Regions from separate parts of the Streptomyces sp. NPDC059247 genome, predicted to be linked through region 2. Evidence: riboswitches for the same ligand, from Rfam matches in the RefSeq annotation. Region 2 holds a riboswitch; each other region holds the start of a gene.
The links. Region 2 has a riboswitch for thiamine pyrophosphate ahead of thiO (glycine oxidase ThiO). Riboswitches for the same ligand answer to the same signal wherever they lie in the genome.
Positions count from the first base shown of each region.

Region 1: linked by a shared signal. The riboswitch ahead of ACFXGN_RS24385 (thiamine ABC transporter substrate binding subunit) and the one ahead of thiO (glycine oxidase ThiO) in region 2 are both predicted to bind thiamine pyrophosphate.
Region 3: linked by a shared signal. The riboswitch ahead of thiC (phosphomethylpyrimidine synthase ThiC) and the one ahead of thiO (glycine oxidase ThiO) in region 2 are both predicted to bind thiamine pyrophosphate.

Region 1 covers NZ_JBHYZW010000015.1:69,968-77,495, forward strand. The annotation lists gene rpsB (30S ribosomal protein S2) at 1-192, shown strand, start outside; gene tsf (translation elongation factor Ts) at 295-1,131, shown strand; gene pyrH (UMP kinase) at 1,295-2,062, shown strand; gene frr (ribosome recycling factor) at 2,157-2,714, shown strand; gene ACFXGN_RS24375 (phosphatidate cytidylyltransferase) at 2,714-3,817, shown strand; gene rlmN (23S rRNA (adenine(2503)-C(2))-methyltransferase RlmN) at 3,985-5,097, shown strand; TPP riboswitch at 5,127-5,237, shown strand; gene ACFXGN_RS24385 (thiamine ABC transporter substrate binding subunit) at 5,303-6,403, shown strand; gene ACFXGN_RS24390 (ABC transporter permease) at 6,442-7,528, shown strand, end outside.
Region 2 covers NZ_JBHYZW010000003.1:351,259-358,786, forward strand. The annotation lists gene ACFXGN_RS08625 (hypothetical protein) at 1-497, opposite strand, end outside; gene metF (methylenetetrahydrofolate reductase [NAD(P)H]) at 552-1,469, opposite strand; gene thiE (thiamine phosphate synthase) at 1,628-2,284, opposite strand; gene ACFXGN_RS08640 (Rv2175c family DNA-binding protein) at 2,381-2,746, opposite strand; gene ACFXGN_RS08645 (NAD(P)/FAD-dependent oxidoreductase) at 2,791-4,005, opposite strand; TPP riboswitch at 4,097-4,210, shown strand; gene thiO (glycine oxidase ThiO) at 4,208-5,371, shown strand; gene thiS (sulfur carrier protein ThiS) at 5,368-5,568, shown strand; gene ACFXGN_RS08660 (thiazole synthase) at 5,574-6,368, shown strand; gene pknB (Stk1 family PASTA domain-containing Ser/Thr kinase) at 6,456-7,528, shown strand, end outside.
Region 3 covers NZ_JBHYZW010000002.1:211,419-218,946, reverse strand. The annotation lists gene ACFXGN_RS04895 (IclR family transcriptional regulator) at 1-307, shown strand, start outside; gene ACFXGN_RS04890 (SsgA family sporulation/cell division regulator) at 444-887, shown strand; gene ACFXGN_RS04885 (YibE/F family protein) at 1,063-2,445, opposite strand; TPP riboswitch at 2,517-2,663, shown strand; gene thiC (phosphomethylpyrimidine synthase ThiC) at 2,657-4,438, shown strand; gene ACFXGN_RS04875 (hypothetical protein) at 4,476-5,120, opposite strand; gene ACFXGN_RS04870 (metallophosphoesterase) at 5,282-6,748, opposite strand; gene ACFXGN_RS04865 (LacI family DNA-binding transcriptional regulator) at 7,047-7,528, opposite strand, start outside.

The DNA of each region.
Region 1 (7,528 bases), on a different contig from region 2:
ACCGTCGAGGCCGCTGAGGGCGCCGAGGTCCAGACCTCCGCCGAGACCGAGAAGGTCGCGGACGCCGAGGCCGCCGAGGCTCCGGCCGCCGACGCCGAGGCTCCGGCCGCCGACGCCGAGGCTCCGGCCGCCGACGCCGAGGCTCCGGCCGCCGACGCCGAGGCTCCGGCCGCGGACGCCGAGCAGGCCTGACCCTTCAGGACCTTCGGGTGTTGACGGCGGGGGCCCACGAAGCCCCCGCCGTTCACCCGTGGACCCGCCCGATCTTTCAGACTTCGAGAGAGAAACAGACTCATGGCGAACTACACCGCCGCTGACGTCAAGAAGCTCCGCGAGCTCACCGGCGCCGGCATGATGGACTGCAAGAAGGCCCTGGACGAGGCCGACGGCAGTGTCGACAAGGCCGTCGAGGCGCTGCGCATCAAGGGCCAGAAGGGCGTCGCCAAGCGCGAGGGCCGCTCTGCCGAGAACGGCGCCGTGGTCTCCCTCATCGCCGACGACAACACCTCCGGCGTCCTCGTCGAGCTGAAGTGCGAGACGGACTTCGTCGCCAAGGGTGACAAGTTCCAGGCCGTCGCCGCCGAGCTCGCCAAGCACGTCGCCGCCACCGCCCCGGCCGACCTGGAGGCGCTGCTCGCCTCCGAGATCGAGGCCGGCAAGACCGTGCAGGCGTACGTCGACGAGGCCAACGCCAACCTCGGCGAGAAGATCGTCCTCGACCGCTTCGCGCGGTACGCCGACGGCTTCGTCTACGCGTACATGCACCGCACGATGCCCGACCTGCCGCCGCAGATCGGTGTCCTCGTCGAGTTCGACAAGGCCGACGCCGCCGTCGCCAAGGGCGTCGCCCAGCACATCGCCGCCTTCGCGCCGAAGTACCTCACCCGTGAGGACGTCCCGGCCGAGGTCGTCGAGACCGAGCGTCGCGTCGCCGAGGAGACCACCCGCGCCGAGGGCAAGCCCGAGGCCGCGCTCCCGAAGATCGTCGAGGGTCGCGTCAACGGCTTCTTCAAGGACGCCACGCTGCTCGGCCAGGCGTACGCCCTGGACAGCAAGAAGTCGGTCCAGCAGATCCTGGACGAGGCCGGTGTCACCCTGAAGCGCTTCACCCGCATCAAGGTCGGCATCTGAGTCCGTCCGCGAACGCGACGGACACCGGACCCCGATAGGGTCTGAAGCAGTCGTCCGCGCCCGCGCAGGACGACCGCAGATCTGACGAGGAGGCCATTGCCGCACGGGATACCGCGAGGACCCAAGGCAATGGCCTCCTTCGTATGTGCACGAGGAGATCTCCATGAACCAGGGCGCCGTACAGGGCGACAACAGCGGCACCGGCGACAAGACCGGCCGCTTCATGCTGAAGCTGTCAGGAGAGGCATTCTCCGGCGGCACCGGCCTCGGCGTCGACCCCGACGTCGTGCACGCCGTCGCGCGTGAGATCGCGGCCGTCGTCCGCGACGGCGCGGAGATCGCGGTGGTCATCGGCGGCGGCAACTTCTTCCGGGGCGCCGAGCTCCAGCAGCGCGGCATGGACCGCGCCCGCTCCGACTACATGGGAATGCTCGGCACCGTGATGAACTGCCTCGCCCTCCAGGACTTCCTGGAGAAGGAGGGCATCGACTCCCGCGTCCAGACCGCCATCACCATGGGGCAGGTCGCCGAGCCGTACATTCCGCTGCGCGCCGTGCGCCACCTGGAGAAGGGGCGCGTCGTGATCTTCGGCGCGGGCATGGGTATGCCGTACTTCTCCACCGACACGACCGCCGCCCAGCGTGCCCTGGAGATCGACGCCGAAGCCCTGCTGATGGGCAAGAACGGCGTGGACGGCGTCTACGACTCCGACCCCAAGGCCAACCCCGACGCGGTCAAGTTCGACGCGCTGGAGTACGGCGAGGTGATCTCCCGCGACCTCAAGGTCGCCGACGCCACCGCCATCACGCTGTGCCGGGACAACAACCTCCCGATCCTCGTCTTCGAACTCCTCACCGCGGGCAATATCGCTCGCGCGGTGAAGGGTGAGAAGATCGGCACGCTCGTGAGCGACCAGGGCACCCGGGCCTGACCCGAACCGGGGAAACCCCCCGCAAGGGGATGGACAGAGCCCTGCCGGTCGTGGACCGTGCAGGACCCAACGCGACGACACGCAGGAGCAAGTGGTGATCGAAGAGACCCTCCTCGAGGCCGAGGAGAAGATGGAGAAGGCCGTCGTGGTCGCCAAGGAGGACTTCGCCGCGATCCGCACCGGCCGTGCGCACCCGGCGATGTTCAACAAGATCGTGGCGGACTACTACGGCGCCATCACCCCCATCAACCAGCTGGCTTCCTTCTCCGTCCCGGAGCCCCGGATGGCCGTGGTGACCCCGTTCGACAAGAGCGCGCTGCGCAACATCGAGCAGGCCATCCGCGACTCGGACCTCGGGGTCAACCCGAGCAACGACGGCAACATCATCCGGGTGGTGTTCCCCGAGCTGACGGAGGAGCGCCGCCGGGAGTACATCAAGGTCGCCAAGGGCAAGGCCGAGGACTCGAAGATCTCGATCCGCGCGGTCCGCCGCAAGGCCAAGGAGACCATCGACAAGCTCGTCAAGGACGGCGAGGTCGGCGAGGACGAGGGCCGCCGCGCCGAGAAGGAGCTCGACGACACCACCGCGAAGTACGGCGCGCAGGTGGACGAGCTGCTCAAGCACAAGGAAGCCGAGCTGCTCGAGGTCTGATGAACGACTCTTCCTGGGGGGCCCCGGCCGGTTCCGGCCGTGGGGGACCCGACCAGGGGCCCGTCCCGGCGGGTCCCGCACCCGATCGGCACGGGGCACCGCAGACTCGCCCCATGCCCATCGTGCCCGACGTTCCCGCCGGCGGATTCCAGGACGATCACGGCCGGGGGGCCGCTCACCCGAGCGGTCCCCTGTTCCGTGACGAGACGCCGCACGAGCACCCGCAGGAGCCCATGCCCAGCCCCGCCCCGCCTCCGCCGTCCGGGCCGCCCTCGGAGCCCCGGCAGAAGAAGAACGCGGGGCGCGATCTGGGCGCTGCCATAGGGGTCGGGGTCGGACTCGGCGTCGTCATCATCGCGTCGCTGTTCTGGAAGCCGGCCTTCGTCGGCGTGCTCGTGGTCGCCGTGGTCGTGGGCCTGTGGGAGCTGACCTCCCGCCTCCAGGAGCGCAAGGCGATCAGGGCTCCGCTGGTGCCGCTCGCGGTGGGCGGCGCGGCGATGGTCGTCGCCGGTTACCTCCGGGGTGCCGAGGGCGCCTGGGTGGCGATGGCCCTGACGGCGCTCGCGGTGCTCGTGTGGCGGATGACGGAGCCCCCCGAGGGGTATCTGAAGGACGTCACGGCGGGAGTGTTCGCCGCGTTCTACGTGCCGTTCCTGGCGACCTTCGTGGCGCTGCTGCTCGCCGCCGACGACGGTCCGCGGCGGGTGCTCACGTTCCTGCTCCTGACCGTGGTCAGCGACACCGGGGCGTACGCGATCGGCTGGCGGTTCGGCAAGCACAAGCTGGCCCCGAGGATCAGTCCCGGAAAGACCCGTGAGGGCCTGGTCGGCGCGGTGGTGTTCGCGATGGCGGCGGGCGCGCTCTGTATGCAGTTCCTGATCGACGACGGCGTCTGGTGGCAGGGCCTGGTCCTCGGTCTCGCGGTGGCGGCGAGCGCGACGCTCGGCGACCTCGGCGAGTCGATGATCAAGCGGGACCTGGGCATCAAGGACATGGGCACGCTGCTGCCCGGGCACGGCGGCATCATGGACCGGCTGGACTCGCTGCTGCCGACGGCGCCGGTGGTCTGGCTGCTGCTCGCGCTCTTCGTCGGAACGGGTTGACGGACAGCGGGTACTCTGGAAGGGCTCGTGGCGCACCGCGTCGCGAGCCCTTCGTACGCCCCGCTGCCGCGGGGGTGATCCTGAGGTCCCGGCTCCGGCAGTGTGCCGCCGTGGTTCCCCGCCCGTCGGGTGGTGCCAGACCTCGTCGTCCTGAGGAGACGCCCGTCGTGGCCCGTCCGACCCCCGGAGAACTCACTTTCGTCGCCCCGCGCGGTGCCAAGCAGCCGCCGCGGCACCTCGCGGACCTGTCGCCCGCGGAGCGGAAGGAAGCCGTCGCCGCCATCGGCGAGAAGCCCTTCCGCGCCAAGCAGCTGTCGACGCACTACTTCGCGCGGTACGCGCACGACCCCGCCGAGTGGACCGACATCCCCGCCGCCTCGCGCGAGAAGCTGGCCGGGGAGCTGCTGCCCGACCTGATGTCGGTGGTGCGGCACCTGTCCTGCGACGACGACACCACCCGTAAGACGCTGTGGCGGCTGCACGACGGCACGCTGGTCGAGTCGGTGCTCATGCGCTACCCGGACCGGGTGACGATGTGCATCTCCTCGCAGGCCGGGTGCGGGATGAACTGCCCGTTCTGCGCGACCGGGCAGGCGGGGCTCGACCGGAACCTGTCGACCGCCGAGATCGTGCACCAGATCGTCGACGGGATGCGCGCGCTGCGCGACGGCGAGGTCCCCGGCGGGCCCGCCCGCCTCTCGAACATCGTGTTCATGGGGATGGGCGAGCCGCTCGCCAACTACAAGCGGGTCGTCGGAGCGATCCGGCGGCTGACCGACCCCGAGCCGGACGGCCTCGGCCTCTCGCAGCGCGGGATCACCGTCTCCACCGTCGGGCTCGTCCCCGCGATGCTGCGCTTCGCCGACGAGGGCTTCAAGTGCCGTCTCGCGGTCTCCCTGCACGCGCCCGACGACGAGCTGCGGGACACCCTGGTGCCGGTGAACACCCGTTGGAACGTGCGGGAGGTCCTGGACGCGGCCTGGGAGTACGCGGAGAAGTCCGGCCGCCGGATCTCGATCGAGTACGCCCTCATCCGGGACATCAACGACCAGGCCTGGCGCGGTGACCTCCTCGGACGGCTGCTCAAGGGCAAGCGGGTGCACGTCAACCTCATCCCGCTGAACCCGACGCCCGGCTCGAAGTGGACCGCGTCCCGCCCCGAGGACGAGAAGGCGTTCGTCGAGGCCATCGCCCGGCACGGGGTGCCCGTGACCGTGCGGGACACCCGGGGCCAGGAGATCGAGGGCGCCTGTGGACAGCTGGCGGCCTCCGAGCGCTGACCTTGTACGCTGAGGTCGAACACATCTTCATATTCCGACAGGGGAGCGCCACAGCGCTGAGAGTGCGGTGACCGTCAGGCCGCAGACCCTCTGAACCTCGCCCAGGTCATTCTGGGTAGGAAGTTCGGTCGTAACTCGAGCTGTTGCGCCCTGCCCACCTCCGGGTGGGCGGGGCCGCGTCTCTTCCTGGTCACACCCAGGAGGAATGTCAGTGAGCACCAAGAAGGCGGCTGCCGTCGCGCTCGTCGCGGCGCTGGGCGTCACGACGCTGGCCGCGTGCGGGGCGGACGACGCCCGCGACGCGGCGGGGAAGTCCGGCGCGCCCGCGCCGAAGACCGTGACCCTCGTGAGCCACGACTCCTTCAACGCCTCCAAGGAGGTGCTGGCGGAGTTCACGAAGCGGACCGGTCTCACCGTGAAGGTCCTCAAGAGCGGGGACGCGGGCGAGGCGGTGAACAAGGAGATCCTGACCAAGGGCTCTCCGCAGGGTGACGTCTTCTTCGGCGTCGACAACACGCTGCTGTCCCGCGCCCTCGACAACGGGATCTTCGTCCCGTACGAGGCGAAGGGGCTGGACCGGGTCCCGGCCGCGTACCGGCTGGACAAGGAGCACCGGGTGACCCCGGTCGACTCCGGGGACATCTGCGTCAACTACGACAAGAAGTACTTCGCGGACAAGAAGCTGGCGCCGCCCGTCACCTTCGACGACCTGGTGAAGCCCGCCTACAAGGACCTCCTCGTGGTGGAGAACCCCGAGCGGTCGTCCCCGGGGCTCGGCTTCCTGCTCGGCACCGCCGCGAAGTACGGCGACGACGGCTGGGCGGGCTACTGGACGAAGCTCAGGGCCAACGGCGTGAAGACCGTCGACAGCTGGGAGCTGGCCTACAACCAGGAGTTCTCCGGTTCGGCCGGGGGCAAGCAGGCCAAGGGCGACCGGCCGCTGGTCGTGTCGTACGCCTCCAGCCCCCCGGTCGAGGTGCTCTACGGCGAGCCGCGGCCCGCGGAGGCGCCGACCGGGGTGTCCACCGGCACCTGCTTCCGGCAGACCGAGTTCGCGGGACTGCTGAACGGGGCGAAGAACCCCGAGGGCGGCAAGGCGCTGATCGACTTCCTGATCTCGAAGAAGTTCCAGGAGGACATGCCGCTCCAGATGTTCGTCAACCCGGTGGTGACGGACGCGGTGCTTCCCGAGCTGTTCACGAAGCACGGCGTGGTCGTCGACAAGCCGGAGACGATGGCGCCGGAGAAGATCGCCGCGAAGCGTGACGGGTGGATCCAGCAGTGGTCGTCGCTGGTCGTGAAGTAGCGCGCGACGTCCGGGGGAACGTGACGCGGCTGGGCCTGATGGCCCTGCCCGTCGCGTTCTTCGCGGTCTTCTTCGCCTGGCCCGTGGTGTCGATCGTGGACCGGGGGCTGCGGCCCGACGGCGGCTGGCGGCCGGGCCGGATCGGGGAGACCCTGGCCCGCCCGGAGATCCTCGACGTCCTCGGTTTCACCCTCTGGCAGGCGCTGGCGTCGACGGCGCTGACCCTGCTGGTCGCGCTGCCGGGGGCGTACGTCTTCGCCCGCTTCGACTTCCCGGGCAAGGGCGTCCTGCGGGCCGTGGTCACGGTCCCGTTCGTGCTGCCCACGGTCCTCGTCGGCACCGCGTTCCTCGCGCTGGTCGGCCGGAACGGGCTGACGGACGAGCTGTGGGGGCTGCGGCTCGACACCAGCGTGTGGGCGATCCTCCTCGCCCATGTGTTCTTCAACTACGCGGTGGTCGTACGGACCGTGGGCGGGCTCTGGTCCCAGCTGGACCCGCGCCAGGAGGAGGCCGCCCGGGTCCTCGGCGCCTCGCGGTGGACGGCGTGGCGGACGGTGACGCTGCCCGCGCTCGTGCCGTCGGTGGCCGCCGCCGCGCTGATGGTCTTCCTGTTCACGTTCACCTCCTTCGGCATCGTGCAGATCCTCGGCGGGGGCGCGTACTCCACCCTGGAGGCGGAGATCTACCGGCAGACCGCGCGGCTGCTCGACCTGCCGACGGCCGCCGTCCTGACCCTCGTGCAGTTCGTGGCGGTGGGCCTGATCCTGGCCGTGCACGCCAGGACCGTACGGCGCCGGGAGACGGCGCTGCGGCTCGTGCCGCCGGAGCGGACCGCGCGCCGACCGCGCGGCGCCGGACAGTGGGCGCTGCTCGGCGGGGTCCTGCTCTCGGTCGCGCTGCTGATCCTGCTGCCGCTGGGGGTGCTGGTGGAGCGGTCGTTCGCCGGACCCCAGGGGTACGGCCTCGGCTACTACCGGGCCCTCGGCACGCTGGACGAGTCCGGCACCTTCCTGGTCCCGCCGCTGGAGGCGATCGGGAACTCGCTGCGGTACGCGGTGGCGGCGACCGGCATCGCGGTCCTCGTCGGCGGACTCGCGGCGGCGGCGCTGACCTGGCGGGCCGGAC
Region 2 (7,528 bases):
TCCTGGGCGGACGCGTCGGGGGCGGGGGTCCGGTCGTGGCCGTAGACCCCGTACTGGCCGGTCTCGTCGGGCAGCGGCAGGGGCTCGTAGACGGCGGTCGTCTCGGCGGCGGCCGGTTGTTCGGGGGCGCCGTCGGGGCCGTCGTACGGGGTCGCCCCGGTGTCGTAGGCGACCTCGGTGACCTCCAGGGTCGGGCCGCCGCGCGAGGCGCCGCCCGACCTGCGGCGGCGGCTCGCGCCGGGGCTGCCGCCGATGGCCCAGCCGGTGGAGAAGCCCCGGCGGAAGGAGAGCGTCACATACGTCTGGCCGACCGCGAAGGCGACGGCTCCGGCGACGATGACCGGCACCGAGGGCAGCAGCACCCCGAGGACCACGCCGAGGAAGCCGCAGAAGGCGAGCACGCGCCAGCGGAGCCGCGCCTTGTACTGGAGGAGCACCTCCCCCAGCAGCCACAGCGCGACCACTCCGAACGCGATGTAGAGGACCGTCCACCCCATGCCCCGCCGCCCCTCTCCACGGTCACCGCCGCGGTTCGGGGCGGGTACGACCGGTCACGACTGCTGGTGCAGTCCGAGATTCTCGTAGATCTCGAGCGTCGCGGTGGAGCTGTTCAGCGTGATGAAGTGCAGTCCGGGGACGCCCTCGGAGAGCAGCCGCGCGCAGAACTCCGTCGCGAACTCGATACCGATGGAGCGTACAGCGGCGGGATCGTCCTTGACGGCGAGGATGCGCTCTTTCACGTCCGGGGGGAAGAGCGCGTTGCTCAGCTGGGGCAGCCGGTCGAGGGTCCGCACGTTCACCACGGGCATGACCTCGGGGATGACCGGGGTCTCGCAGCCCGCCTTGGCGACGCGGTCGCGCAGCCGCAGGTAGTTCTCCGGGTCGAAGAACATCTGGGTGATCGCGTAGTCCGCGCCCGCGCGGCACTTGGCCACGAAGTGCCGGACGTCGGTGTCCCAGTCGGTGGACCTGGGGTGCATCTCGGGGAAGGCGGCGACGCCGACGCAGAAGTCTCCCGACTCCTTGATCAGCCGTACGAGGTCGGCCGCGTAGCGGACGCCCTCGGGGTGCTCGACCCACTCGCCCAGCGGGTCGCCGGGCGGGTCGCCGCGGACGGCGAGCATGTTCCGGATGCCCGCGTCGGCGTACTGGCCGAGGATGTTGCGCAGTTCGGCGACCGAGTGGTCGACGGCGGTGAGGTGCGCGACCGGGGTCAGCGTGGTGTCGGAGGCGATCTTCTGGGTGGCCTTCACGGTGCCGCCGCGGGTGGAGCCACCGGCGCCGTAGGTCACGGAGACGAAGCTGGGTCCGACCGCCTCGACGCGCCGCATCGCGTTCCAGAGCACCTGCTCGCCCTTCTCGGTCCGGGGGGCGTAGAACTCGAAGGAGTACGACGTGCCGCCGGAGGCGAGGATGTCCCGGACCGTGCGGGCACGGTCCGAGCGGACGGAAGCGGTACCAAGGGCCATAACGGCAGGTTAGACGGGGCACGGCGGGCCGCGTACCGGACGTCCGATGGATGGACATGTTTTCGGACAGACGGACGGATCGGGGCGTGTCCGGACTCGGGCCGGATGTCGCCCGGGGCCGGGGCGGGGAAGGGGTCCGGGGGGGGTGGAGACAGGCCCTAGACCTGCGGGGCGCGCTCCCGGACCCGCTCGGCGAGGGCGGCGGCGGCTGCCCCGGGGTCGTCCGCCTCGGTGATCGCGCGGACGACGACGATCCGGCGGGCGCCCGCGTCCAGGACCTCGTCGAGGTTGGTCGCGTCGATGCCGCCGATGGCGAACCAGGGCCGGTCCTGGGCCAGCTCCGCCGCGTACCGCACGAGGCCGAGGCCCGGCGCGTACCGCCCCGGCTTGGTGGGGGTGGGCCAGCAGGGGCCGGTGCAGAAGTAGTCGACGCCCGGTTCGGCGACGGCGGCGGCGACCTCGTCCTCGGCGTGGCAGGAGCGGCCGATCAGGACCCGGTCGCCGAGGATCGCGCGGGCGGCGGGCACGGGCAGGTCGCCCTGGCCCAGGTGGAGCACGTCGGAGCCGACGGCGTGGGCGACGTCGGCCCGGTCGTTCACCGCGAGGAGCTTGCCGTGGCGGCGGACCGCGTCGGCGAGGACGGCGAGGTGCTCCAGCTCCTCGGCCGCCTCCATGCCCTTGTCGCGGAGCTGGACGATGTCGACGCCGGAGGAGAGCACCGCGTCCAGGAAGGCGGGCAGGTCGCCCTGGCGCTTCCGTGCGTCGGTGCACAGGTAGAGCCGGGCGTCGGCGAGCTGCTCACGAGGCGTGGGCACGGTTGGGTTCCCCCCGTCGGTGGCGCGGGGCGCGGCGGTCGGTCCCGGGCGGGGCCGGACGCCGCGACGCGCGCGGATGGTGTCTTCGGTGCCGGGTCAGAGGGCGAGCGCCTGGGCGCGGCGCTTCACCTCCGTGCCGCGATTCTCGCCGAGCGCCTGGGCGGGCGTGCCCGGCAGGCTCTCGTCCGGGGTGAAGAGCCACTCCAGCATCTCCTCGTCGGTGAAGCCGTCGTCGCGCAGCAGCGTGAGGGTGCCGACGAGGCCCTTGACGATCTGGTCCTCCTGGAGGAAGGCGGCGGGGATCTGCAGGGAGTTGTTCGGTCCCCGGCGGACGGCGATGAGCTGGCCTTCCTTGATCAGCTGTCGCACGCGGGTCACGTCGATGTCGAGCATCTCCGCGATGTCGGGCACATAGAGCCAGGCGGGGACGAGCGCATCGATCTTTACGTCAATCTGGGTCACGGGGACAAGCCTGCCATCCCGGACCGCCGGCCGGTAGCCGGGCCCTACCGGACGGCCGCCTTCAGGGGCACGGAGGGGTCCGCCGCGCGGACGGGGTCGACCGGGGTGCCGGTCTCGATGAGCCTGCGGCCCTGGGCCAGGTCGCGGGGGCGGCCGACGGCCAGCAGGGCGACGGGGACCCCGGCGCGCAGCCAGAGCACGGACCAGGCGTCGTCGGCGGGGTCGCCGCGCCGGACGAGCGCGTCCGCGTGGGCGTGGTGGCCCGCGTACTGGACGAAGCGGCCGAACTGCTCGGACCAGAAGTACGGGACGGGGTCGTACGGCCCCGTGTCCGTCCCGGTGATCGCCGAGGCGACGGTGCGCGGGCCCTGGAGGGCGTTGTCCCAGTGGTGGACGAGGAGCCGTTCGCCGTAGCGGGCGGAGGGGAAGGAGGCGCAGTCGCCGACGGCGTACACATCGGGCAGGGAGGTGCGCAGCCGGTCGTCGGCGGTGACGGCGCCGCTCGGGTCGAGGGCGATGCCGGAGCCGGTGAGCCAGTCGGTGGCGGGGCGTGCCCCGATGCCGACGACGACGGCTTCGGCGGGGAGTTCGCGGCCGTCGGCGAGGACGACCCGGCCGGGTGCGACGGTGGCCACGCGCGCGCGGGTGAGGAGTTCGGCGCCGCTCGCCCCGTACCACTCGGCCATGGGGGCGGCGATCTCGGCGGGCAGGACCCCGGCGAGGGGGAGGTCCGCCGCCTCGACGACGGTGACGGGACATCCGGCCGCGCGGGCGGCGGTGGCGAACTCGGCGCCGATCCAGCCCGCGCCGACGACCACGACGGCGCTGCGGCGGGCCAGGACGGGGCCGAGGCGGACGGCGTCGTCGAGGGTGCGGAGCAGATGGACCCCGGGGACGCCCTCGGTGCCGGGCAGGGTGAGGGGGCGGGCGCCGGTGGCGAGGACGAGGACGTCGTAGCCGAGGGGTCCCTCCCCGGTGTCGATCTCGTGGGCGTCGGCGCGCAGTCCAGTGACGTCCAGGCCGAGGCGGAGGGTGACGTCGAGGTCGTCGAAGGAGATGTCGAAGGCGGAGTCCTCGGCCTCGCCGAGGAGGACCGCCTTGGAGAGCGGGGGCCGGTCGTAGGGCCGGTGGGGTTCGTCGCCGATGAGGGTGACGGGGCCGGTGAAGCCCTGTTCGCGCAGGGCGACGGCGGTCTGGACGCCCGCCATCCCGGCGCCGACGATCACGACGTGCTGCTGGTCCCGCTTCTGCTCGCTCACCCGGCCACCCTACGCACCTGACGAACCGTCAGGAAGTCGGGGTGGGGCGGGGGCCTGTGGCCACCCGGCCGGCGGGCTAGTCTGGCGGTCGTAAAGCACTCGCGGGAGCCCGGACGCACCGGGCTGAGAGGGAGGCTGGGACGGCCTCCGACCGTACGAACCTGATCCGGGTCATGCCGGCGAAGGGAGGGGCTGGACGCCCATGCGTTCTTCCGATGTCCTCGTGGTCGGGGGCGGCATCATCGGCCTGGTCACGGCCTGGCGGGCCGCGCGGCGCGGACTGAGCACCGCCGTCGTCGACCCCGACCCCGGCGGCGGAGCGGCCCGGGTCGCCGCCGGGATGCTCGCCGCCGTCACCGAACTCCACTACGGCGAGGAGACCCTCCTGGGGCTCAACCTCGCCTCCGCCGCGCGCTACCCCGCCTTCGTCGCCGAACTGGAGGAGGCCACCGGCCACGACGTCGGCCACCGCGCCTGCGGCACCCTCGCCGTCGCCCTCGACGCCGACGACCGGGCCCATCTGCGCGAGCTGCACGCCCTCCAGACCCGCTGCGGACTCGCCTCCGAATGGCTCAGCGGACGCGAGTGCCGCCGTCTCGAACCGATGCTCGCGCCCGGGGTGCGCGGCGGACTGCGGGTGGACGGCGACCACCAGGTCGACCCGCGCAGGCTCGCCGCCGCCCTCCTCCTCGCCTGCGAACGCGCCGGAGTGGTCTTCCACCGCACCCTGGCCCACGGCCTGACGGCCACCGCCGACCGGGCGCGCGGCGCCGTGCTCGCCGACGGCGGGCACCTCGCCGCCGACCAGGTGGTGCTCGCGGCGGGCAGTCTGAGCGGACGCCTCGCGGGCGTGCCCGAGGAGGTCCTCCCGCCGGTGCGCCCGGTCAAGGGCCAGGTCCTGCGGCTGCGGATACCGGCCGCGTACGCCCCCTTCCTGTCCCGGACGGTCCGTGCCGTCGTCCGGGGCAGCCACGTCTACCTGGTGCCCCGCGCCAACGGCGAGCTGGTCGTCGGCGCCACCAGCGAGGAACTCGGCTGGGACACCACGGTGACCGCGGGCGGGGTGTACGAGCTGCTGCGCGACGCCCACGAACTGGTCCCCGGCATCACCGAGCTGCCGCTCACCGAGACCCTGGCGGGGCTCCGCCCCGGCTCCCCCGACAACGCGCCCCTGCTCGGCCCCACCGCCCTGCCCGGCCTGCACCTGGCCACCGGCCACCACCGCAACGGGGTGCTGCTGACCCCCGTCACCGGCGACGTGATGGCCGAGGTCCTCACCACCGGCGTCCTCCCCGAGGAGGCGCGCCCCTTCTCCCCCCGCCGCTTCTCCCCCGCCCCTCCCGTACGCCAGGAGCAGCCCGCATGATCGTGTCCGTGAACGGGGAGGCGCGCGAGCTGCCCGGCCCGCTCTCCCTCGACGCCCTCGTCGCCACCCTGACCACGGCCCGCACCGGGGTCGCCGCCGCCCTCAACGAGACGGTCGTGCCGCGCGGCCAGTGGGCCACGACCCCGCTCGGCGAGGGCGACCGGGTGGAGGTCCTCACCGCGGTCCAGGGGGGCTGAGCGCGATGTCCGACGACGTGTTCGTCCTCGGCGGCGCGGAGTTCTCCTCTCGGCTGGTCATGGGTACCGGCGGGGCCCCCAGCCTCGACGTCCTGGAGCGCTCGCTGGCCGCCTCGGGCACCGAGCTGACCACCGTCGCCATGCGGCGGCTCGACCCGACCGTGCGGGGCTCGGTCCTCTCCGTCCTGGAGCGGCTCGGCATCCGGGTGCTGCCCAACACGGCGGGCTGTTTCACCGCGGGCGAGGCGGTCCTGACCGCCCGGCTCGCCCGGGAGGCGCTGGGCACCGACTGGGTCAAGCTGGAGGTCGTCGCCGACGAGCGGACCCTGCTGCCGGACGGCGAGGAACTCCTCGACGCGGCCGAGACCCTCGTCGACGACGGGTTCACCGTGCTCCCGTACACCAACGACGACCCGGTCCTCGCCCGGAAGCTGGAGGACGTGGGCTGCGCGGCGATCATGCCGCTGGGCTCCCCCATCGGCTCCGGGCTCGGCATCCGCAACCCGCACAACTTCGAGCTGATCGTGGAACGGGCCGGGGTGCCGGTGATCCTCGACGCGGGCGCGGGCACCGCGTCGGACGCGACGCTCGCGATGGAGCTGGGGTGCGCGGCGGTGATGCTGGCCTCGGCGGTGACCCGGGCGCAGGAGCCGGTCCTGATGGCGTCGGCGATGCGGCACGCGGTCGAGGCGGGACGGCTGGCCCGCCGGGCGGGCCGCATCCCGCGCCGCCACTTCGCGGAGGCGTCCTCCCCGGTGACGGGCCGGGCCGACCTGGACCCGGAGCGCCCGGCCTTCTGAGCGCCCCGGCGGGACGCTCGTCACAGCTGTGCCCCGGTACCCGGCGGCAGGGCGGGTGCCGGGCCCGCGGCTCGTAGACTCGACGCCGTGGACACGACCCTTCAGGACCCCCTCGTCGGGCGGCTGCTCGACGGCCGCTACCGCGTCGACGCGCGCATCGCCGTCGGCGGGATGGCCACGGTCTACCGGGCCGTCGACACCCGTCTCGACCGCGTCCTCGCGCTCAAGGTGATGCACCCGGCCCTCGCGGTCGACGCCGAGTTCGTCGGGCGGTTCATCCGGGAGGCGAAGTCCGTCGCCCGGCTCTCCCACCCGAACGTGGTCGGCGTCTTCGACCAGGGCGCCGAGGGCGCGTACGTCTATCTGGCGATGGAGTACGTCGAGGGCTGCACCCTGCGGGACGTGCTGCGCGAGCGCGGGGCCCTGGCGCCCCGGGCCGCCCTGGACATCCTGGAGCCGGTCCTCGCCGCGCTCGGCGCCGCCCACCGGGCCGGGTTCGTGCACCGGGACATGAAGCCGGAGAACGTCCTGATAGGGGACGACGGCCGGGTCAAGGTCGCCGACTTCGGCCTGGTCAGGGCGGTGGGCTCGGCGACCGCCACCACCGGCTCGGTCCTCGGCACGGTCTCCTACCTGGCGCCGGAGCAGATCGAGCACGGCACCGCCGACACCCGCGCCGACGTGTACGCCTGCGGTGTCGTCCTGTACGAGATGCTGACCGGCGGCAAACCGCACGCGGGCGACACCCCCGCCCAGGTGCTCTACCAGCACCTGCACACCGACGTGCCCGCGCCCTCCCGGACCGTCCCCGGGCTGGCCCCCGCACTGGACGGGCTGACCGCCGCCGCGACCGCCCGTGACCCCGGGGCCCGCCCGTACGACGCCGTCGCCCTGCTCGCCCTGGCGCGGGAGGCCCGCGCCCGGCTGACCGACGAGGAGCTGGACGCGGAGCCGCCGCGCTCCCGGTCCGGGGAACGCGGCGGCTCCGAGGACCGGACCAGTGTGATCGCGCGCGCCGTGGAGGACCCGGCCGACGAGCGGCCGGTGGCGCGCACCGGCCGGATGCCGGTCCCGGAGCCGCCGCCCGCGACCGCCCGCCGCCGTCCCCCGAACGGCCCCCTGCTGCTGGTCGTCGGCGTGCTGCTCGCCCTCGGTCTGGG
Region 3 (7,528 bases), on a different contig from region 2:
GAAATCTCGTCAAGACCACCTCGACCGACATCCGGTCGAAGCCATCACGCCGTATACGCTGCGTAACCATCGTGCTCTTTTGGAGCGTTTGGGTGGTTTGGGGCGAATGGAGCCCCTGGTGGAGCGTCAGGAATATGCGCTCGGCACGGTTTGTGCCGCGATCCCCATCACGGCAGGCTCCACAGCCGCCACTGTGGCGATTTCCTTGCCCCTCCACCAGGAAGAACGGTTGCTCCCAGCAATCGAGCGGCTACGCATGGAGATCGGAAAGCTCTTCAACTCCCTCGCTTTCTCTATCAGTATCTGAAAAATCACTCCTTGTGATCTGCTAGCGCGTACAGCACGATTGCGTCAAGAGGGCCACGGGGGATCATTCCTGGCCGTTTCGGTCACAGCTTTCAGCAGCTGTTTACACAACTGCTTCATCTACTGCGGGGTACATGATGCGAGAGTCGGTTCAGGCCGAGGTCCTGATGAGCTTCCTCGTCTCCGAGGAGCTCTCGTTCAGGATCCCGGTGGAACTGCGGTACGAGACCCGTGATCCCTACGCGGTGCGGATGACCTTCCATCTCCCCGGAGACGCTCCGGTGACCTGGGCGTTCGGCCGGGAACTGCTGCTCGACGGGATCAACAGGCCGAGCGGGGAGGGCGATGTGCACATCGCCCCGACGGAGCCGGAGGGTCTCTCGGACGTCTCCATCAGGCTCCAGGTCGGAAGCGACCGGGCCCTGTTCCGGGCCAGCGCGCCACCGCTCGTCGCGTTCCTCGACCGCACGGACAAGCTGGTCCCGCTCGGTCAGGAACGGAACCTGGGCGACTTCGAGGACAATCTGGAAGCCGCGCTCGGCCGCATCCTCGCCGAGGAGAGCGCGGGCCCGGCGGCCTGACCGGCGCCCACCACCCGGCACGGGGCCGACATCTTCCCCCGCGCCCGGGGCGTCCCGCACGACGACGCCCTCACCGTCCCCGTACCCACCAGCACGGTGACACCTTTCCCGTACCGACCGGTGTGAACGGGCCTCCTGTCCTGGCTGTTCGCCGGTACCCGCCGTCCCGCGGCCCTCACTTGGCGCGGCGACGGCGCCCGCCCCGCGCGCCAGTCGCCCTCCGGGCGCCCGCTCCCGTACGGTCACCGGCCGCCGTCGGCCCCCCGGCACGCCCCGCGCCTCCGGCCCGTTCCCGGTCGGCGGAGACCACCAGGGCCGCGAGCGCCGTGGTGAGCGGCACGGAGGCGACCAGTCCGATCGAGCCGACCAGGGTCCGGACGATCTCCTCGGCGACCAACTCGCTGTTGGCCACCGTCCCCATGCTGCTCTGCGCGATCGAGAACAGGAGAAGCAGCGGAAGGGCGGCGCCCGCGTACGCCAGCACCAGGGTGTTCACCACCGAGGCGATGTGGTCGCGGCCGATCCGGATCCCGGCCCGGTACAGCGCGCGCGGCCCCATGTCCGGGTCGGCCTGGTGCAGTTCCCAGACGGCCGAGGTCTGGGTGACCGTGACGTCGTCGAGCACACCGAGCGATCCGATGATGATTCCGGCGAGCAGCAGACCGGACATGTCGATGTCCGGGTAGAGGCCGTGGATCAGTCCGGTGTTGTCGTCGGTGTTGCCGCTCAGCGAGGCCCAGTCGATGAAGAGCGACCCGAGCAGACCGATCAGCAGCAGCGAGATCAGCGTCCCGAGCACCGCGACCGAGGTGCGGGCCGAGAGGCCATGGCACAGATAGAGCGCGGCCAGCATGATCACGCTCGATCCGACCACCGCCACGACCAGCGGATTCGATCCCTCCAGGATCGCGGGCAGGATGAAGAACGTCAGCACGAGGAAGCTGATGACGAGCGCGACGAGCGCCATCAGGCCCCGCAGCCGTCCGACGAGCACCACCGCGAGCGCGAAGATCCCCGCGAGCAGGGCGATCGGCAGCTTCCGGTTGACGTCCGTCACGGAGTACTGGAGATCGTGGGGCGCGTCGGGGGCGTACGCCACCACCACGCCCTGTCCCTGGTGGAGTTGACGGGGCGCGTCCGGCTGCACGATCTCGGTGAACCGCCGCCCCTTCTCCGGCCCGCTGGCGACCTCGACCGTCGCCTTCGCGCACTGCCCCCGCCGGGAGTCGACGGCCTCGCGCCCCTCCGGGGTGGAGGTGTCTCCGGTCGGCGGGACCTGCCCGGCATTGACCGACGCGCAGTCGACGTACTGCACGGAGACGACCTTGCCCTGCTCCGTCTGCCGGTCGAAGCCGACTCCGGTGCGCTCGTGCGCCGGGGTGCCGCCCGGCCACAGCACCACCAGACCGACCACCACGGCGGTGGCGAACGGGATCAGGATCGCGGCGATGACCTTGCGCAGATGGCGGGAGACCGGGGCGGCGGGACCGTGGCTGTGGCTGTGCCCATGGCCGTGCCCGTGGCCGTGCGGTTCGGGGGTCTGATGGGGGGAAGTCACCGACCGATCATCGCAAGAACGGCAGGGGCCCACTGTTCAGCACGCCAGGGATGGCGCTAGCGTGGTGGCACCTTTGCACACGCGGGAGCTCGGAGCACCGGGCTGAGAGGGCGCTGATCACCGTACGCGCGTACTGATGTACGTACGGGAAAGGGCTGCGCCGACCGCCGAACCTGTTACCGGGTAATGCCGGCGTAGGGAGATCGGTCTCATGACCATTCAGGATGCACGCACGCCTGCCTCCGACCAGAACCGGGCCGACGGGCAGCAGCGCACGCCCGGTTGGCACAAGGGGTACGTCCAGGGCTCGCGCCCCGACCTCCGGGTGCCGGTCCGTCAGGTGCACCTCACCAACGGCCGGGACGTCACGCTGTACGACACCTCCGGCCCGTACACCGACCCGACCGTCGACACCGATGTGCGGCGGGGCCTCTCGGCCCTGCGCGAGAACTGGATCGTCGCGCGCGGTGACACCGAGGAGTACGCGGGGCGCCCGGTCCGCCCCGAGGACGACGGCATCAAGCACACCTCGCCGCGCGGCGGGCTCAAGAACCTCGACGCCGTCTTTCCCGGCCGGCCCCGGCTGCCCCGCCGGGGCCGCGAGGGCAGGGCGGTGACCCAGCTCGCGTACGCCCGCCGGGGCGAGATCACCCCGGAGATGGAGTACGTGGCGATCCGGGAGAACGTCTCCCCCGAGGTCGTGCGGGAGGAGATCGCGGCGGGCCGCGCGGTGCTGCCCGCGAACGTCAACCACCCCGAGATCGAGCCGATGATCATCGGCAAGCGGTTCCTGGTGAAGGTCAACGCCAACATCGGCAACTCCGCCGTCACCTCCTCCATCGAGGAGGAGGTGGAGAAGATGACCTGGGCGACCAAGTGGGGCGCCGACACGGTCATGGACCTGTCCACCGGCCGCAACATCCACACCACCCGCGAGTGGGTCCTGCGCAACTCCCCCGTACCGATCGGCACCGTGCCGCTCTACCAGGCGCTGGAGAAGGTCGACGGCAGGGCCGAGGAACTGACCTGGGAGATCTACAAGGACACGGTCGTCGAACAGGCCGAGCAGGGCGTGGACTACATGACCGTGCACGCCGGCGTACTCCTGCCGTACGTGCCGCTCACCGCGCGCCGCAAGACCGGCATCGTCTCGCGCGGCGGCTCGATCATGGCCGCCTGGTGCCTCGCGCACCACAAGGAGAACTTCCTCTACACGCACTTCGAGGAGCTCTGCGAGATCCTCGCGGCCTACGACGTCACGTACTCGCTCGGCGACGGACTGCGCCCCGGTTCGATCGCGGACGCCAACGACGAGGCGCAGTTCGCGGAGCTGCGCACGCTCGGCGAGCTGAACACGATCGCCAAGCGGCACCACGTGCAGACGATGATCGAGGGCCCCGGGCACGTCCCGATGCACAAGATCAAGGAGAACATCGACCTCCAGCAGGAGATCTGCGAGGAGGCGCCGTTCTACACGCTCGGTCCGCTGACGACGGACGTGGCGCCCGCGTACGACCACATCACCTCCGGCATCGGCGCGGCGATGATCGCCTGGTGGGGCACGGCGATGCTCTGCTACGTCACGCCCAAGGAGCACCTGGGGCTGCCGAACCGGGACGACGTGAAGACCGGTGTCATCACGTACAAGATCGCGGCGCACGCGGCGGACCTGGCCAAGGGGCATCCGGGCGCGCAGGAATGGGACGACGCGCTGTCCGACGCGCGGTTCGAGTTCCGCTGGGAGGACCAGTTCAACCTGGCGCTCGACCCCGACACCGCGCGTGAGTTCCATGACGAGACGCTGCCCGCGGAGCCCGCGAAGACGGCGCACTTCTGTTCCATGTGCGGGCCGAAGTTCTGTTCGATGAAGATCTCGCAGGACATCCGGCGGGAGCACGGCGGTACCCAGGAGGAGATCGAGGCGGGGATGGCCGGGAAGTCCCAGGAGTTCGCCGCGAGCGGCAACCGCGTGTACCTCCCGCTCGCGGACTGATCCACCGCCGTCGCTGAGACCGGTACCGGTACCGGTCTCAGCCGTCCGGGGTGTCGGGCCCGGGTGCGGCGGCGGCGAGGACGTCGTGGAGGAAGGGCACGATCCCGCGTTCGAGGAGGGCCAGGCGCCAGGCCTCCCGGGCGCGGGACAGCTCGTCCTCCACGACGTCCTCGCCCACCTCCGCGGGGCCGTTGCGCAGGGCCGTCACGAGGAGTCCCACGGCGGCGCAGAGCAGTCCCGCCGCGGCCACCGTCCCGAAGACCAGACCGGCGGTGAGCAGCGTCGCGCCGAACGCCACGGTCGGGGTGAGGGCGTGCAGGACCGCGCCCGTCAGCAGGAGGATGACGGCCGCCGCGCCCGCGAGGACGGGCACCATGACGGTGAGGACGGCGACGACACCCGCGCCGTCCGGTCCCGGACGGTCGGCGGTCGAGGGGCGGCTGCCGAGGGCCGCGCGGTGCTGCTCGCGGACCTTCACGTAGTGCTCGTACTCGCTCGCCGCCGCGCTGGTGACCAGAGTGGTCGCGTTCAGCGTGAGGGCACGCAGCTGTACGAGGGTGAGGCGGTCGCCCGCTCCGTCGAGATCCGGACGGGTGCGGGCGGTGTTCAGTGCGTCGTCGAGGACCCGCTCGTACTCGGCGCGGTCCTCGGTCAGCAGGTGCGGAGCCACGTTCATGTGCATCCCCCGATGGTCCGTGGCCGCGGATCAGCCGTGGCGAACGGTCGGTCGAGCGGAAACGGAGGAGAGCCTGCTACCAATGGACCCCGATGGTAGGACGGGGGCCCCACGGGCTGACAGGGTGTTTCCGGAATTCGACGTCCCCGGATGCGCAGGGTGACGCGTCAGCCGGTCAGGGGCAGTTGGACGACCAGGAGTTTTCCGGCCATGGTCACTCCGCCGTCCATGGCGATGGCGAGGCCCTCGGCGTAGACGTGCGGTCCGTCGACGACCGGTCTGGTGTCGTCCTCGCCGTCCTCCGCGCCGACCTGGCCGAGGAGGTACGGGATGGGGCTGTGGCCGTGCACGATCCGTCGGCCGCCGTAGGTGGAGAGCAGCTCCCGCACGGCCTGCGGGCCGCCTTCGTCGCGGAAGGCGAAGCGCTTGGTGAACTTGCGGAAGAGGTCCCAGACCTCGTCGGCGTCGTTCCGGTTGAGGAGTTCGTGGACCGTGTCGTTGACGTCCTCGATGGTCTCGCCGTACTCCAGGTACGCGGTGGTGTCGGAGTGCAGCAGGAGGTGGTCGTCCTCCCGCACCACGGCGTCGAGCCGGGACATCCACTGGAGGTGGACGTCCTGGAGGCGGTCCATGTCGTGCTTCTGCCCGCCGTTGAGCAGCCAGGCGGCCTGGAAGGTGGCGGTGCCCGCGCCGGAGTTGACCGGGGTGTCGCCGAACCGCTTGGCGCCGATGAGCAGCAGTTCGTGGTTGCCCATGAGGGCCTTGCAGTAGCCGCCCGCAGCCGCTGCCTGGGCGGACAGGCGCATGACGAGGTCGATGACGCCGATGCCGTCGGGGCCCCGGTCGGTGAAGTCGCCGAGGAACCAGAGGCGGGCGTTCCCGGCGGACCAGTCGCCGTTCTCGTCGATGAGGCCCTGGGCGTGGAGGGCGGAGGTCAGTTCGTCGAGGTAGCCGTGGACGTCACCGACGACGAAGAGCGGGCCGGGTCCCTCGCCGTTCCCGGAGGAGGGTTCGGCCGCGGTGACGGCCTCGGGGGCGACGGAGAGCCGGAGGGTGTCGCCGGGGCCGATGACGGGCAGGTCGCGCTCGGTCGGGGTGTATCCCTCGGGGAGTTCGCCGTCCGGGAAGGCGTTGCCGGGGTGGCCGGTGGCGACGGAGACGATCGCGGAGGCGGCCGGGGCGGGGTACGCGGGCGGGGTGCGGTGGCCGAGGAGCAGGGTCGGCTCGGAGGGCGGGGGGGCGCTGGGCGGGGGTCCCGCGGGGTGCCGGGGCGGCTCGGACGGGTACGGGGGGAGCTGGTGTCCGGCGGCGTGGTCGGCCTGGTCCTGCTGTCCCGGGGCGGCCGGGGCGTGCGGGTGTCCCGGGTGCCACGGCTGCTCGGGCGCGGTGGTGGGCATCGGGGCCGTACGGGGGTCGTGGTCGACCGGGTGCGGGGGGGCCGGGGGGCGCTCGGGCGCCGTGTGGTGCGGCTGCTCGGCTGGCGGGGCCTCGACCGGTGGCGGGACCGGCAGCGGTTCCCCGGAGGTCGGCTCGGAGGCGTGGCCCTGTACGGGCACGCGCGCGTACGGCGGTACTCGGAAGTCACGCAATGTCGCCGTGCGCGCCACGGGCTCCTGCCCGGCCCCCTGAGTCATGGACCCCTCCACCACCGTCGCGATGCCCTGCACATCGCGGACCGGCCTGGTGGGGGTGGCCCGCGATGTCGTGCGCCCATCATAGGAATGAGGGTCGTGCTGTGTGACGCACCAGGGGTGGTGAATCCGGGTCCACTCCGGGTTCACTGGTTGATTCGCCCGATTTGGGAAGGTCTAGTCCAGGGTAGAGGCCGGTGCGTCGGCCGGTTTGGCCGTCCCGGCCCACGGGCAGGGGCGGGACGGCGGTGGGGTGGCGCCCCGTCGGAGGTTCCGGTGCGGGGCGTTCCGTCGGGACTTCTCAGTCCTTCGAGGGCGAGCGCGGCGGGCTGACCGTCGTACGGGGCGAGCGGCGCTGCGAGGAGGTGCGGACGATGAGTTCGGTCGGTATCACCTGCTCGACCGGGCCGTCGGTCTCGATCCCCTCGATGGCGTCGATGAGGAGCTGGACGACGGCGGTGCCGATCCGGCGTGGCTTGAGCGAGAGCGTCGTGATGGGCGGTTCGGTGGTGGCGTAGACGGTCGACTCGCTGCAGCAGACCAGCAGCAGGTCGTCCGGGACGCGGAGTCCGTAGCGGCGCGCGGCTGCGAGGAGGTCGGTTCCGTTGGGGTCGAAGAGTCCGTAGACGGCGTCCGGCCGGTCCGGGCGGGCGAGCAGCCGGTCGGCCGCGACGGCGCCCGCGCACGGGTCGTGCGCCGGATAGGCCTCGTAGACGGGGTCCTGGCCCACCCGTTCGCACCAGTTCAGGTACGCGGTGGTGGACAGGCGGGTGTACGTGTCGG